Regions from separate parts of the Priestia sp. JNUCC 25 genome, predicted to be linked through region 1. Evidence: a T-box and tRNA genes for the amino acid it is inferred to sense, from the RefSeq annotation. Region 1 holds a T-box; the other regions hold tRNA genes.
What was found. The T-box of region 1 lies ahead of thrS (threonine--tRNA ligase). A T-box ahead of a tRNA ligase gene usually reads a tRNA of that ligase, here a tRNA-Thr.
Positions count from the first base shown of each region.

Region 2: it encodes a tRNA-Thr, which carries the amino acid that the T-box ahead of thrS (threonine--tRNA ligase) is inferred to sense. The anticodon was not compared.
Region 3: it encodes a tRNA-Thr, which carries the amino acid that the T-box ahead of thrS (threonine--tRNA ligase) is inferred to sense. The anticodon was not compared.

Region 1 covers NZ_CM132211.1:4,545,232-4,550,050, reverse strand. Annotated here, with positions in the region: gene JNUCC25_RS23865 (replication initiation and membrane attachment family protein) at 1-1,012, shown strand, start outside; gene dnaI (primosomal protein DnaI) at 1,045-1,977, shown strand; gene ytxC (sporulation protein YtxC) at 2,074-2,934, shown strand; T-box leader at 2,995-3,243, shown strand; gene thrS (threonine--tRNA ligase) at 3,288-4,819, shown strand, end outside.
Region 2 covers NZ_CM132211.1:4,697,421-4,702,239, forward strand. Annotated here, with positions in the region: gene glgB (1,4-alpha-glucan branching protein GlgB) at 1-210, opposite strand, end outside; tRNA gene JNUCC25_RS24590 (tRNA-Glu) at 504-575, opposite strand; tRNA gene JNUCC25_RS24595 (tRNA-Ser) at 596-686, opposite strand; tRNA gene JNUCC25_RS24600 (tRNA-Asn) at 690-764, opposite strand; tRNA gene JNUCC25_RS24605 (tRNA-Ile) at 768-844, opposite strand; tRNA gene JNUCC25_RS24610 (tRNA-Gly) at 851-924, opposite strand; tRNA gene JNUCC25_RS24615 (tRNA-His) at 936-1,011, opposite strand; tRNA gene JNUCC25_RS24620 (tRNA-Phe) at 1,022-1,097, opposite strand; tRNA gene JNUCC25_RS24625 (tRNA-Asp) at 1,106-1,181, opposite strand; tRNA gene JNUCC25_RS24630 (tRNA-Met) at 1,186-1,262, opposite strand; tRNA gene JNUCC25_RS24635 (tRNA-Ser) at 1,288-1,380, opposite strand; tRNA gene JNUCC25_RS24640 (tRNA-Met) at 1,408-1,484, opposite strand; tRNA gene JNUCC25_RS24645 (tRNA-Ala) at 1,515-1,590, opposite strand; tRNA gene JNUCC25_RS24650 (tRNA-Pro) at 1,596-1,672, opposite strand; tRNA gene JNUCC25_RS24655 (tRNA-Arg) at 1,677-1,753, opposite strand; tRNA gene JNUCC25_RS24660 (tRNA-Leu) at 1,763-1,851, opposite strand; tRNA gene JNUCC25_RS24665 (tRNA-Gly) at 1,866-1,940, opposite strand; tRNA gene JNUCC25_RS24670 (tRNA-Leu) at 1,964-2,045, opposite strand; tRNA gene JNUCC25_RS24675 (tRNA-Lys) at 2,059-2,134, opposite strand; tRNA gene JNUCC25_RS24680 (tRNA-Thr) at 2,143-2,218, opposite strand; tRNA gene JNUCC25_RS24685 (tRNA-Val) at 2,245-2,320, opposite strand; rRNA gene rrf (5S ribosomal RNA) at 2,330-2,445, opposite strand; rRNA gene JNUCC25_RS24695 (23S ribosomal RNA) at 2,555-4,819, opposite strand, start outside.
Region 3 covers NZ_CM132211.1:157,994-162,812, reverse strand. Annotated here, with positions in the region: gene sigW (RNA polymerase sigma factor SigW) at 1-198, opposite strand, end outside; gene JNUCC25_RS00965 (aspartyl-phosphate phosphatase Spo0E family protein) at 363-524, shown strand; gene rocF (arginase) at 607-1,506, opposite strand; tRNA gene JNUCC25_RS00955 (tRNA-Ala) at 1,670-1,745, opposite strand; tRNA gene JNUCC25_RS00950 (tRNA-Gly) at 1,767-1,841, opposite strand; tRNA gene JNUCC25_RS00945 (tRNA-Lys) at 1,851-1,923, opposite strand; tRNA gene JNUCC25_RS00940 (tRNA-Gln) at 1,928-2,002, opposite strand; tRNA gene JNUCC25_RS00935 (tRNA-Tyr) at 2,010-2,093, opposite strand; tRNA gene JNUCC25_RS00930 (tRNA-Thr) at 2,102-2,177, opposite strand; tRNA gene JNUCC25_RS00925 (tRNA-Val) at 2,182-2,257, opposite strand; tRNA gene JNUCC25_RS00920 (tRNA-Glu) at 2,281-2,355, opposite strand; tRNA gene JNUCC25_RS00915 (tRNA-Asn) at 2,359-2,433, opposite strand; rRNA gene rrf (5S ribosomal RNA) at 2,443-2,558, opposite strand; rRNA gene JNUCC25_RS00905 (23S ribosomal RNA) at 2,669-4,819, opposite strand, start outside.

The DNA of each region.
Region 1 (4,819 bases):
AAAAGTAAAAAATTATTTTTCTGATTCACTCGTCGATGACCAATCGTTCACAGATGTGACGCATTCATTTAACGATGTATTTAAATCAGTTAAAGCAACAGAGCTGGCTCCAAGTTTTCAGTCTGAAAGCAAGGATGTATTTTCTCCTGATGCTCAAACGGACTTTGTGGATTCCTCCAAACGCGCTTCTATTGAGATGAGCCCGGATTCCTTTGATTTTGATTTATTTTTAGCAGGTCTAACAGATTCAATGATTTCGAAAAGGTCTATTACATCTAAAGTAAAACAAGCGATTGAAAAGCTAGCCTTTTTATACGGTATCGATCCTCTTCAAATGAAAAACGTGGTGCTCGATTCGCTAAATGAGAACGATCAAGTTGATATTGAATTGCTTAGAAAAGCGGCACAGTCCTTTTACCAATTTGAAAATGGAGAAGCACTTCCAAATCTAAGCGAACAAATTCAGCCGCCTATGCTTCGTACTATGCAGGAAAAGCAGCCGCAGACAAAGGAAGAGCAGCTCATTCAACAGCTTGAAGTGACTTCTCCTCGACAGCTTTTGATCGAGTTTTCCGGGGGAGCAGAGCCTTCAAAAGCAGATTTGCAAATGATCGAAGAAGTGATGTTTAACCAAAAGCTTTCACCAGGGGTAGTAAATGTTCTTATTTACTATGTTATGCTAAGATCCGATATGAAATTATCTAAGAGCTATGTAGAGAAAATTGCTGGACACTGGGCGCGCAAAAAGGTACAAACTGTTCAAGATGCCATGAATTTAGCTAAAAATGAACAGAAAGAATATCAGAATTGGACCGAAGCAAAGCAAAATAAAAAAACGGCTGGACGAAAAATTGTGCGTAAAGAAATGGTGCCAGAGTGGCTGAGCGATGAAGAAAAAGAAGAGAAAAAGCAGCCTTCAAAAGAAGTGGACGGATTTGAAGAAGAAAAACGAAAGCTACAAGAAGAGCTCAAACAGTTAGATCAAGAGCTAAAACAAAAGCATAAAGAATAAAAAGCAGGTATGATAGAGGTGAGGTGAAAAAGATGAAGCCTATCAATGATTCACTAAATCAGTTAGTGAACAAAAAGGATTTTAAAGCACGCTTAGAAGCATTAAGAAACAGTATCCTGTCTAATCCCGAAGTTAAAACATTTTTGCAAGAGCATCGCCATGAGTTAGATGAGCAAATGGTCGACCGAGGTCTGATGAAGATGCATGAATTTATCGACCAAAGCAAATGCTGTGACAAGTGTCCTTCTTTGCAAAGCTGCGTCAACATGGTGAAAGGATACCACCCTCAGCTGGTTGTAAAAGGCCGGAATATTGATTTACAGTATGAACGCTGTCCTAGAAAAGTACAAGAAGATGAGCGAAAAGAACAAGAATCTTTTATTCAGTGTATGTACGTGCCTAAAGAAATTTTACAGGCAACAATGTCTGATATTGAAATTGAGCAGGGAAGATTTGAAGCCATTAAACTAGTAAGAGATTTTGTGCGAGAATATGAGCCAAATAAGAAAATGAAAGCTTTATATTTACACGGTTCGTTTGGTGTGGGGAAAACGTATTTTCTTGGAGCAATTGCCAATGCGTTAGCCGAAAAGAAAGTGAAATCTACCATTCTGTATGTCCCGGAGTTTTTGCGTGAGTTAAAAGGTTCGTTTCAAGATCAAAGTTTCAATGAGAAAATAGAGTATGTCAAAAAAGTACCGGTTCTTATGCTTGATGATCTCGGAGCAGAATCCGTAACGAGCTGGATGCGAGACGATGTGCTCGGAACCATTTTACAATTCCGTATGCTCGAAAATTTGCCGACATTTTTCAGCTCGAATTTAAATTTTAAAGAGCTTCAACATCATTTGACTTATACCCAAAGAGGCGAGCAGGAAGAGCTCAAAGCCGCTCGTGTCATGGAACGAATTAAGTCTCTAGCCATTCCTGTTGAAATGAATGGAGAGAATAAACGAAATAGATGAGCAGGTCGTTTTACATTTCTTGTAACGACTTGCTCATTTTTTTGCATGTTGCCCCATATACATTAATAAAGCGTGTCCAAAGGGGGGCTATGAGGAATGAAAATATTCTTTAAATATGTAGAAGACGCAGTCGTTGTATATGAGTCTTTATGCGCGAAGCGAAGCGCTTTATCGTATGGTTCACAGTGCTTGAAGCTGGTGAATAATCAGCTTTTAGTCATTGATGAGACATACAATAGAGAGGCCGTTTTACAAGACATGGTGATACCGGTATTAACCCACGTAATTTTAAAAAAGAAAGAAAAAAAGATGATGGTAAACATATTAAAAGAACAATTTTTCTATTCAGAAGAGGAAGAGCAAGATTTGCTGCTTCAAATTATGGGGGGGATTATGGAAGGAGAGAGAGGCGAAATTCCGCAAAAAACATTTTCTCTTCCAAGAGAATTACTTATCCGCCAGGCTCTTCAAGACTTCTTCATTCATAATGTAACATTCACCTTTGAGTCTTTTCTCCAATTCCGCTTAAAAGAATATCAAGAGCGGCTGCGCTATTATGCCGAGCTGGCGATTGATGAATATAAGCTTGAACAAGACTATCAAATTCTTATTCATCAGCTGCGTCAAGCAGCTAATGAAAGACAGTTATCTACAGGCGATGTGTATGTAATGCACTTGAATAAAAACAAGTTTGTGTTGTACGACCACAATAGTAGATATGTTCCTGAACGTGAATGTGCAGCTCTAGCAGAGGCCTTTTTATCTGAACAAGAATCATTATACATAGACTCAACTATTATCGCGCCTTTGCTAAGTTTATCTCCAGCTGCTATTCATCTGTATAGCGACCAGCATGATCATGATTTTGTTTATACCATTCAAAATATCTTCCAAGAAAAAGTTATGTTATACGAAAAAAATGAATTTCCGTTTGATCAAAAGCAAAATATAACGTGAAAGGTTGATTTCTATTTTGAAAATGAATATAATAAATGCATATTGAAAAACAGCTATATGTTACAAGTTATGATGAGGACATGAGTGTATATTTACGGTTTGTAGAGAGGGAGATCCAGGCTGAAAATCTCCTAACACGGAATATATTCTTACCACCTCTAAACTTCAGTAGTAAACGAGCAGAGCCTCTAGTAATTACTGACGGAATTTCCGTTATAAAACCTCGAGCCGCTTCGGGTTCTTTGGGTTATCCAAGATACGAAGAGGAAACAAGGGTGGTACCGCGTGTATACACAACTCGTCCCTTTTGATAAGGGACGAGTTTTTTGTTTTTACAAAAAGTTTATTCAGTTATGTTAAAGGAGTGGAAAGTTGTGTCAGAAGTAATCAAAATGACATTTCCTGATGGAGCTGTTAAAGAGTATTCAAAAGGATCATCAACAGAAGATATTGCGGCTTCTATTAGCCCGGGATTAAAGAAGAAAGCATTAGCAGGCAAAGTAAACGGCGAGCTGCTGGATTTACGTACGCCAATTGAACAAGATGGCAGTCTTGAAATCATTACGCAAGATGCTCCTGAAGCGCTTGAAATTATGCGTCACAGTACAGCGCATTTAATGGCTCAAGCAATCAAACGTTTGTACAAAGATACAAAAGTACAGCTAGGTGTAGGGCCGGTTATCGAAAACGGTTTTTACTATGACATCGATATGGAAGAATCAATTACTCCTGAAGATTTAGGTAAAATTGAAAAAGAAATGAAAAAAATCGTTAATTCAAATATTGAAATTGAACGAAAAGAAGTTTCTCGTGAAGAAGCCATTCAACTTTTTAAAGAAGTTGGCGATGAACTAAAGCTTGAATTGATCGATGCGATTCCAGCAGGTGAAAAGGTTACGATTTACCAACAAGGCGAATTCTTTGACCTTTGCCGAGGCGTGCACGTGCCGTCAACAGGCAAAATTAAAGAATTTAAACTATTAAGCGTAGCGGGTGCTTATTGGCGCGGAGACAGCGATAATCAAATGCTGCAGCGTATTTACGGTACAGCATTCTTTACAAAAGCAGATTTAGACGAGCATCTTCGTCTTCTTGAAGAAGCAAAAGAACGTGACCACCGTAAACTTGGTAAAGAGCTAAACTTATTTACAAATTCTCAAAAAGTAGGACAAGGTCTGCCTTTATGGCTTCCAAAAGGTGCGACGATCCGCCGTATTATCGAGCGTTATATCGTAGATAAAGAAGTAAGCCTTGGTTATCAGCACGTTTACACTCCAGTGCTCGGAAGTGTAGAACTTTACAAAACGTCTGGTCACTGGGAGCACTACCAAGATGACATGTTCCCTGCAATGGAAATGGATAACGAAGACCTGGTTCTTCGTCCGATGAACTGTCCTCATCACATGATGGTTTACAAACAAGGTATTCACAGCTATCGTGAGCTTCCAATCCGTATTGCTGAGCTTGGAACGATGCACCGCTACGAAATGTCAGGAGCATTATCAGGACTTCAGCGTGTTCGAGGCATGACACTAAATGATGCGCATATCTTTGTACGTCCCGACCAAATCAAAGAAGAATTTATTCGTGTAGTTCGCTTAGTTGAAGCGGTTTATAAAGATTTTGGATTTGAAAATTATTCATTCCGTCTATCTTACCGTGACCCTGCAGATACAGAAAAATACTTTGATGATGATGCAATGTGGGAAAAAGCACAAAGCATGTTAAAAGACGCGATGGATGAGCTTGACCTTGATTATTATGAAGCTGAAGGAGAAGCGGCATTCTACGGTCCAAAACTAGACGTTCAAGTTAAAACAGCTCTTGGTAAAGAAGAGACGCTATCTACGGTTCAATTGGATTTCTTACTTCCTGAACGATTTGA
Region 2 (4,819 bases), 150 kb from region 1:
CCATTTATTAAAATCACCTACAACGCTTACACCCTTTGCATGAGGTGCCCACACGCAAAATCGTACGCCTTCAATTCCTTCTACCGTTACCTGATGCGCACCGAAAATAGAGTAACTGCGAAATAAGTTTCCTTCGTGATACAAATGAACATCAAATTCAGTAGGCTGAACCGCTAGATTCACTTTTGCCACCCCTTTAACTTCAAACATAATATACGCACATAATATACGCTTCTTACCACTCATTCCCTTTTACAGTAAAAACATAAACCTTTTCTACAAATATAATAGAATAAATGTTCTTTTAAATTACTCTTTATCCCATACTCTTCATACTTTATTACTTTATGAATAATTCCATATGATATAGGGAAAATCCTGCTTAAAACTTACTTTTTATTCTGAAAATTCATGGTAATTATTCCTAACTATTATTTCTGTTTACTTAATCTTTAAAAAAGCGCAAATAAAAAAGGTTTGCATGTATGCAAACCTTTTTGAGATGACCCGTACGGGATTCGAACCCGTGTTACCGCCGTGAAAGGGCGGTGTCTTAACCGCTTGACCAACGGGCCATATTTAAATTTAAAACGACTGGCGGAGAAGGAGGGATTTGAACCCTCGCGCCGCTTACACGACCTACACCCTTAGCAGGGGCGCCTCTTCAGCCACTTGAGTACTTCTCCATATGGCTCCACAGGTAGGACTCGAACCTACGACCGATCGGTTAACAGCCGATAGCTCTACCACTGAGCTACTGTGGAATATGGTGGGCCTAAGTGGACTCGAACCACCGACCTCACGCTTATCAGGCGTGCGCTCTAACCAGCTGAGCTATAGGCCCTTCATTTGGAGCGGGTGATGAGAATCGAACTCACGACATCAGCTTGGAAGGCTGAGGTTTTACCACTAAACTACACCCGCGTTACTTAAGATGGGGCGACTGATGGGAATCGAACCCACGAATGCCGGAACCACAATCCGGTGCGTTAACCACTTCGCCACAATCGCCGTCTTAAAATGGTGGCTCGGGACGGAATCGAACCGCCGACACAAGGATTTTCAGTCCTTTGCTCTACCAACTGAGCTACCGAGCCAAACAAAATGGCGGTCCCGACGGGAATCGAACCCGCGATCTCCTGCGTGACAGGCAGGCATGTTAACCGCTACACCACGGGACCACTTTGGTTGCGGGGACAGGATTTGAACCTGCGACCTTCGGGTTATGAGCCCGACGAGCTACCGAACTGCTCCACCCCGCGATGATATGAATATGATATAAATAAATGGCGGAGGAAGAGGGATTCGAACCCCCGCGGGCTTTAACACCCCTGTCGGTTTTCAAGACCGATCCCTTCAGCCGGACTTGGGTATTCCTCCGTATATTTATAACAAATGTAACTTATATGGTAGCGGCGGAGGGAGTCGAACCCACGACCTCACGGGTATGAACCGTACGCTCTAGCCAGCTGAGCTACACCGCCATATTATTCGTTACAATTATTCAGTTTAATTGGTGGAGCCTAGCGGGATCGAACCGCTGACCTCCTGCGTGCAAGGCAGGCGCTCTCCCAGCTGAGCTAAGGCCCCTTAAATGGTCGGGAAGACAGGATTCGAACCTGCGACCCCTTGGTCCCAAACCAAGTGCTCTACCAAGCTGAGCTACTTCCCGTTTATGGCGCGCCCGAGAGGAGTCGAACCCCTAACCTTTTGATCCGTAGTCAAACGCTCTATCCAATTGAGCTACGGGCGCTTATTAAAATGGTGCCGAGGGCCGGACTTGAACCGGCACGGTAGTCACCTACCGCAGGATTTTAAGTCCTGTGTGTCTGCCAATTCCACCACCCCGGCAGGACTTATATATGTGGAGCGGAAGACGAGGTTCGAACTCGCGACCCCCACCTTGGCAAGGTGGTGTTCTACCACTGAACTACTTCCGCGCATATATGAAATTAATGAAAGATGCGGGTGAAGGGACTTGAACCCCCACGTCGTAAGACACTAGATCCTAAGTCTAGCGCGTCTGCCAATTCCGCCACACCCGCGTGTGAATATAAATGGTGAGCCATGAAGGACTCGAACCTTCGACCCTCTGATTAAAAGTCAGATGCTCTACCAACTGAGCTAATGGCTCGAAAAAAATGGTGCCGGCAAGAGGACTTGAACCCCCAACCTACTGATTACAAGTCAGTTGCTCTACCAATTGAGCTACACCGGCGTGCAATCTCTGACTTAAATAGTCGATGGTGGAGGATGACGGGATCGAACCGCCGACCCCCTGCTTGTAAGGCAGGTGCTCTCCCAGCTGAGCTAATCCTCCGATATATAAGCCTGGCAACGTCCTACTCTCACAGGGACAAAGTCCCAACTACCATTGGCGCTAAAGAGCTTAACTTCCGTGTTCGGTATGGGAACGGGTGTGACCTCTTCGCTATCGCCACCAGACATATTATATTATACACTATTTTATAAAGAAAGCAATACTTTTTTTCGAAAGATTTATTCTTTCAAAACTAGATAACAGCTTGCTGAGTAAAGCTTACGCTTTTAAAGTTTGGTTAAGTCCTCGATCGATTAGTATCAGTCAGCTACACATGTCGCCACGCTTCCACCTCTGACCTATCAACCTGATCATCTTTCAGGGATCTTACTAGCTTGCGCTATGGGAAATCTCATCTTGAGGGGGGCTTCATGCTTAGATGCTTTCAGCACTTATCCCGTCCACACATAGCTACCCAGCGATGCCTTTGGCAAGACAACTGGTACACCAGCGGTGTGTCCATCCCGGTCCTCTCGTACTAAGGACAGCTCCTCTCAAATTTCCTACGCCCACGACGGATAGGGACCGAACTGTCTCACGACGTTCTGAACCCAGCTCGCGTACCGCTTTAATGGGCGAACAGCCCAACCCTTGGGACCGACTACAGCCCCAGGATGCGATGAGCCGACATCGAGGTGCCAAACCTCCCCGTCGATGTGGACTCTTGGGGGAGATAAGCCTGTTATCCCCGGGGTAGCTTTTATCCGTTGAGCGATGGCCCTTCCATGCGGAACCACCGGATCACTAAGCCCGACTTTCGTCCCTGCTCGACTTGTAGGTCTCGCAGTCAAGCTCCCTTGTGCCTTTACACTCTACGAATGATTTCCAACCATTCTGAGGGAACCTTTGGGCGCCTCCGTTACATTTTAGGAGGCGACCGCCCCAGTCAAACTGCCCACCTGACACTGTCTCCCGGCCCGATCAGGGCCGCGGGTTAGAATTTCAATACAGCCAGGGTAGTATCCCACCGACGCCTCCACCGAAGCTAGCGCTCCGGCTTCTCAGGCTCCTACCTATCCTGTACAAGCTGTACCAAAATTCAATATCAGGCTACAGTAAAGCTCCACGGGGTCTTTCCGTCCTGTCGCGGGTAACCTGCATCTTCACAGGTACTATAATTTCACCGAGTCTCTCGTTGAGACAGTGCCCAGATCGTTACGCCTTTCGTGCGGGTCGGAACTTACCCGACAAGGAATTTCGCTACCTTAGGACCGTTATAGTTACGGCCGCCGTTTACTGGGGCTTCGATTCAGAGCTTCTCCCAAAGGATAACCCCTCCTCTTAACCTTCCAGCACCGGGCAGGCGTCAGCCCCTATACTTCGCCTTGCGGCTTCGCAGAGACCTGTGTTTTTGCTAAACAGTCGCCTGGGCCTATTCACTGCGGCTCTCTCGGGCTATACACCCTACCAGAGCACCCCTTCTCCCGAAGTTACGGGGTCATTTTGCCGAGTTCCTTAACGAGAGTTCTCTCGATCACCTTAGGATTCTCTCCTCGCCTACCTGTGTCGGTTTGCGGTACGGGCACCTCCCGCCTCGCTAGAGGCTTTTCTTGGCAGTGTGGAATCAGGAACTTCGGTACTGTAATTCCCTCGTCATCACAGCTCAGCCTTCATGATGAGCGGATTTGCCTACTCATCAGCCTAACTGCTTGAACGCGCATATCCAGCAGCGCGCTTACCCTATCCTACTGCGTCCCCCCATTACTCAAACGGCGGGGAGGTGGTACAGGAATATCAACCTGTTGGCCATCGCCTACGCTTTTCAGCCTCGGCTTAGGTCCCGACTAACCCTGAGCGGACGAGCCTTCCTCAGGAAACCTTAGGCATTCGGTGGACAAGATTCTCACTTGTCTTTCGCTACTCATACCGGCATTCTCACTTCTAAGCGCTCCACCAGTCCTTACGGTCTGACTTCGCTGCACTTAGAACGCTCTCCTACCACTGACATCAAAGATGTCAATCCACAGCTTCGGTGATACGTTTAGCCCCGGTACATTTTCGGCGCAGAGTCACTCGACCAGTGAGCTATTACGCACTCTTTAAATGGTGGCTGCTTCTAAGCCAACATCCTGGTTGTCTAAGCAACTCCACATCCTTTTCCACTTAACGTATACTTGGGGACCTTAGCTGGTGGTCTGGGCTGTTTCCCTTTTGACTACGGATCTTATCACTCGCAGTCTGACTCCCATGGATAAGTCTTTGGCATTCGGAGTTTGACTGAATTCGGTAACCCGTTGGGGGCCCCTAGTCCAATCAGTGCTCTACCTCCAAGACTCTCACAACATGAGGCTAGCCCTAAAGCTATTTCGGAGAGAACCAGCTATCTCCAGGTTCGATTGGAATTTCTCCGCTACCCACACCTCATCCCCGCACTTTTCAACGTGCGTGGGTTCGGGCCTCCATTCAGTGTTACCTGAACTTCACCCTGGACATGGGTAGATCACCTGGTTTCGGGTCTACAACCACATACTAAACGCCCTATTCAGACTCGCTTTCGCT
Region 3 (4,819 bases), 680 kb from region 1:
ACTCGTGTCATAGCTATGAATATTTACATAGGCTCGAATAAACGCTTCTTGGGCAGCGTCTTGCGCTTCTTCCCGGTTTCCTAACATTCGATAACATAGATGAAAAAGTTTATCCTTGTGATATTCTACTATGTCAGCAAACGCATCCTGGTCACCTTTTTTTACTTTTTTTATTTTTCTTTTTAATAATAAATCCATGTAACGGTTACCTCCGCCCATTGCGGGATAGTATATATACGTGTACTTTATCATAAAGTTTCACTTATGCTTAATTATTTTAACAAAAATTTGTCAAATACGTTTAAAAAGATCGTACGTAGGTTATGTAATTAGTATAGATGAAAAGAAGAGGAGTGGAAAGCTTGACTCATACAAAAGAGAACCTTTTGAATCAAATTGAAGAATGTAGAAATAACATGGTCACTCTTGCAGCAGAAAACCCTTTATCATCACTAACAGTAGTGAGAGTAAGTTCAGAGCTAGATGGTTTATTAAATGAATATGAAAAGTTTTTCTCTATATAAAGAAGCTCTCGAATCCGAACTAAGAGCTTCTTTTTTTTATCTTCATATATATTTCATGTACCTTTTGGTAGGTACTAATGTTTTATACTAATTTCTCTCCTAAAAGTGAGCCCATTAATGCAACAGCTACGGTAGCTGTTTTATTCCGTTCATCTAAAATAGGATTTACTTCCACAAACTCAGCAGAAGTGATTAGCTGAGATTCTGCTAACATCTCCATAGCTAAATGACTTTCTCTGTAGCTTATTCCACCGATAACTGGCGTTCCTACTCCAGGTGCATCATGTGGATCCAATCCATCTAAATCGAGTGATAGATGAACGCCATCTGTTTTATCACGCAAATATAAAATTGTTTCTTCCATTACTTTTGTCATACCCATTCGATCTATCTCATGCATCGTATACACTTTAATCCCTTTTTCCTTTATTAACTCTTTTTCTCCTTCATCTAAAGAACGTGCTCCGATAATCACAATATTTTCCGGCTTGACTTTAGGTGTATAACCACCAATTCGAGTCAATGCGTCGTCTCCTATACCTATACTTGCCGCCAATGGCATACCGTGAATATTTCCTGAAGGAGACGTATCTGCTGTATTCAAATCTCCGTGTGCATCATACCAAATCACGCCCAAGTTTTTATAATGACGACTTACTCCTGCTAGTGTTCCGATAGCGATGCTGTGATCTCCCCCCAGTACTAAAGGAAACCTTTTATTTGTAATAACATCACTTACGGTCTGAGCAAGCCTCTCGCTAGCATCTGCTACAGCTTTTAAATTCTTTAAGTTTGTATTTTCATCACTATGTACTCGTTCAGCTAAGGCAATTTCAATATTCCCTTTATCTTCTACACTATATCCAATATTCTCGATGCGTTCAATAACACCTGCATATCGTATCGCACTTGGCCCCATATCGACCCCTCGGCGAGTTTGACCTAAATCCATTGGTACTCCAATAATTGAAAGCTTATTCATAATATGTCCCCCCATCACAAATGTTGCTACTCTCCTATTGTAACGGCTAAATGAGCGATGGCTCAACTCGACACTTTTTTGAATATATATACAATTCTAATTTGTAGAAACTACATAAAAAAACCTTTAAGCAATTTGCTTAAAGGTTGTATGTTTATATGTATGGTGGAGCCTAGCGGGATCGAACCGCTGACCTCCTGCGTGCAAGGCAGGCGCTCTCCCAGCTGAGCTAAGGCCCCAATATCTTTTTTATATAGAAATGGAGCGGAAGACGAGGTTCGAACTCGCGACCCCCACCTTGGCAAGGTGGTGTTCTACCACTGAACTACTTCCGCTTATTAAAATGAGCCATGAAGGACTCGAACCTTCGACCCTCTGATTAAAAGTCAGATGCTCTACCAACTGAGCTAATGGCTCTCTATGGCTGGGCTAGCTGGATTCGAACCAACGCATGACGGAATCAAAATCCGTTGCCTTACCGCTTGGCGATAGCCCAATAAAAATGGTGGAGGGGGGCAGATTCGAACTGCCGAACCCGAAGGAGCGGATTTACAGTCCGCCGCGTTTAGCCACTTCGCTACCCCTCCAATATAAATGGTGCCGGCAAGAGGACTTGAACCCCCAACCTACTGATTACAAGTCAGTTGCTCTACCAGTTGAGCTACACCGGCACGGTGGTGGAGGATGACGGGATCGAACCGCCGACCCCCTGCTTGTAAGGCAGGTGCTCTCCCAGCTGAGCTAATCCTCCACTATTATGTAGATAAAAATAAATGGTGACCCGTACGGGATTCGAACCCGTGTTACCGCCGTGAAAGGGCGGTGTCTTAACCGCTTGACCAACGGGCCAGTTGGCTCCACAGGTAGGACTCGAACCTACGACCGATCGGTTAACAGCCGATAGCTCTACCACTGAGCTACTGTGGAATAATAATAGCCTGGCAACGTCCTACTCTCACAGGGACAAAGTCCCAACTACCATTGGCGCTAAAGAGCTTAACTTCCGTGTTCGGTATGGGAACGGGTGTGACCTCTTCGCTATCGCCACCAGACATATTATATTATACATGATTTGATAAAGAAAGCAAGACTTTTTTGGAAAAGTTTTGTTCTCTCAAAACTAGGTAACAGTTTGCTGAGTAAAGCTTACGCTTTTAAAAGTTTGGTTAAGTCCTCGATCGATTAGTATCAGTCAGCTACACATGTCGCCACGCTTCCACCTCTGACCTATCAACCTGATCATCTTTCAGGGATCTTACTAGCTTGCGCTATGGGAAATCTCATCTTGAGGGGGGCTTCATGCTTAGATGCTTTCAGCACTTATCCCGTCCACACATAGCTACCCAGCGATGCCTTTGGCAAGACAACTGGTACACCAGCGGTGTGTCCATCCCGGTCCTCTCGTACTAAGGACAGCTCCTCTCAAATTTCCTACGCCCACGACGGATAGGGACCGAACTGTCTCACGACGTTCTGAACCCAGCTCGCGTACCGCTTTAATGGGCGAACAGCCCAACCCTTGGGACCGACTACAGCCCCAGGATGCGATGAGCCGACATCGAGGTGCCAAACCTCCCCGTCGATGTGGACTCTTGGGGGAGATAAGCCTGTTATCCCCGGGGTAGCTTTTATCCGTTGAGCGATGGCCCTTCCATGCGGAACCACCGGATCACTAAGCCCGACTTTCGTCCCTGCTCGACTTGTAGGTCTCGCAGTCAAGCTCCCTTGTGCCTTTACACTCTACGAATGATTTCCAACCATTCTGAGGGAACCTTTGGGCGCCTCCGTTACATTTTAGGAGGCGACCGCCCCAGTCAAACTGCCCACCTGACACTGTCTCCCGGCCCGATCAGGGCCGCGGGTTAGAATTTCAATACAGCCAGGGTAGTATCCCACCGACGCCTCCACCGAAGCTAGCGCTCCGGCTTCTCAGGCTCCTACCTATCCTGTACAAGCTGTACCAAAATTCAATATCAGGCTACAGTAAAGCTCCACGGGGTCTTTCCGTCCTGTCGCGGGTAACCTGCATCTTCACAGGTACTATAATTTCACCGAGTCTCTCGTTGAGACAGTGCCCAGATCGTTACGCCTTTCGTGCGGGTCGGAACTTACCCGACAAGGAATTTCGCTACCTTAGGACCGTTATAGTTACGGCCGCCGTTTACTGGGGCTTCGATTCAGAGCTTCTCCCAAAGGATAACCCCTCCTCTTAACCTTCCAGCACCGGGCAGGCGTCAGCCCCTATACTTCGCCTTGCGGCTTCGCAGAGACCTGTGTTTTTGCTAAACAGTCGCCTGGGCCTATTCACTGCGGCTCTCTCGGGCTATACACCCTACCAGAGCACCCCTTCTCCCGAAGTTACGGGGTCATTTTGCCGAGTTCCTTAACGAGAGTTCTCTCGATCACCTTAGGATTCTCTCCTCGCCTACCTGTGTCGGTTTGCGGTACGGGCACCTCCCGCCTCGCTAGAGGCTTTTCTTGGCAGTGTGGAATCAGGAACTTCGGTACTATAATTCCCTCGTCATCACAGCTCAGCCTTTATGATGAGCGGATTTGCCTACTCATCAGCCTAACTGCTTGAACGCGCATATCCAGCAGCGCGCTTACCCTATCCTACTGCGTCCCCCCATTACTCAAACGGCGGGGAGGTGGTACAGGAATATCAACCTGTTGGCCATCGCCTACGCTTTTCAGCCTCGGCTTAGGTCCCGACTAACCCTGAGCGGACGAGCCTTCCTCAGGAAACCTTAGGCATTCGGTGGACAAGATTCTCACTTGTCTTTCGCTACTCATACCGGCATTCTCACTTCTAAGCGCTCCACCAGTCCTTACGGTCTGACTTCACAGCACTTAGAACGCTCTCCTACCACTGACATCTAAGATGTCAATCCACAGCTTCGGTGATACGTTTAGCCCCGGTACATTTTCGGCGCAGAGTCACTCGACCAGTGAGCTATTACGCACTCTTTAAATGGTGGCTGCTTCTAAGCCAACATCCTGGTTGTCTAAGCAACTCCACATCCTTTTCCACTTAACGTATACTTGGGGACCTTAGCTGGTGGTCTGGGCTGTTTCCCTTTTGACTACGGATCTTATCACTCGCAGTCTGACTCCCATGGATAAGTCTTTGGCATTCGGAGTTTGACTGAATTCGGTAACCCGTTGGGGGCCCCTAGTCCAATCAGTGCTCTACCTCCAAGACTCTCACAACATGAGGCTAGCCCTAAAGCTATTTCGGAGAGAACCAGCTATCTCCAGGTTCGATTGGAATTTCTCCGCTACCCACACCTCATCCCCGCACTTTTCAACGTGC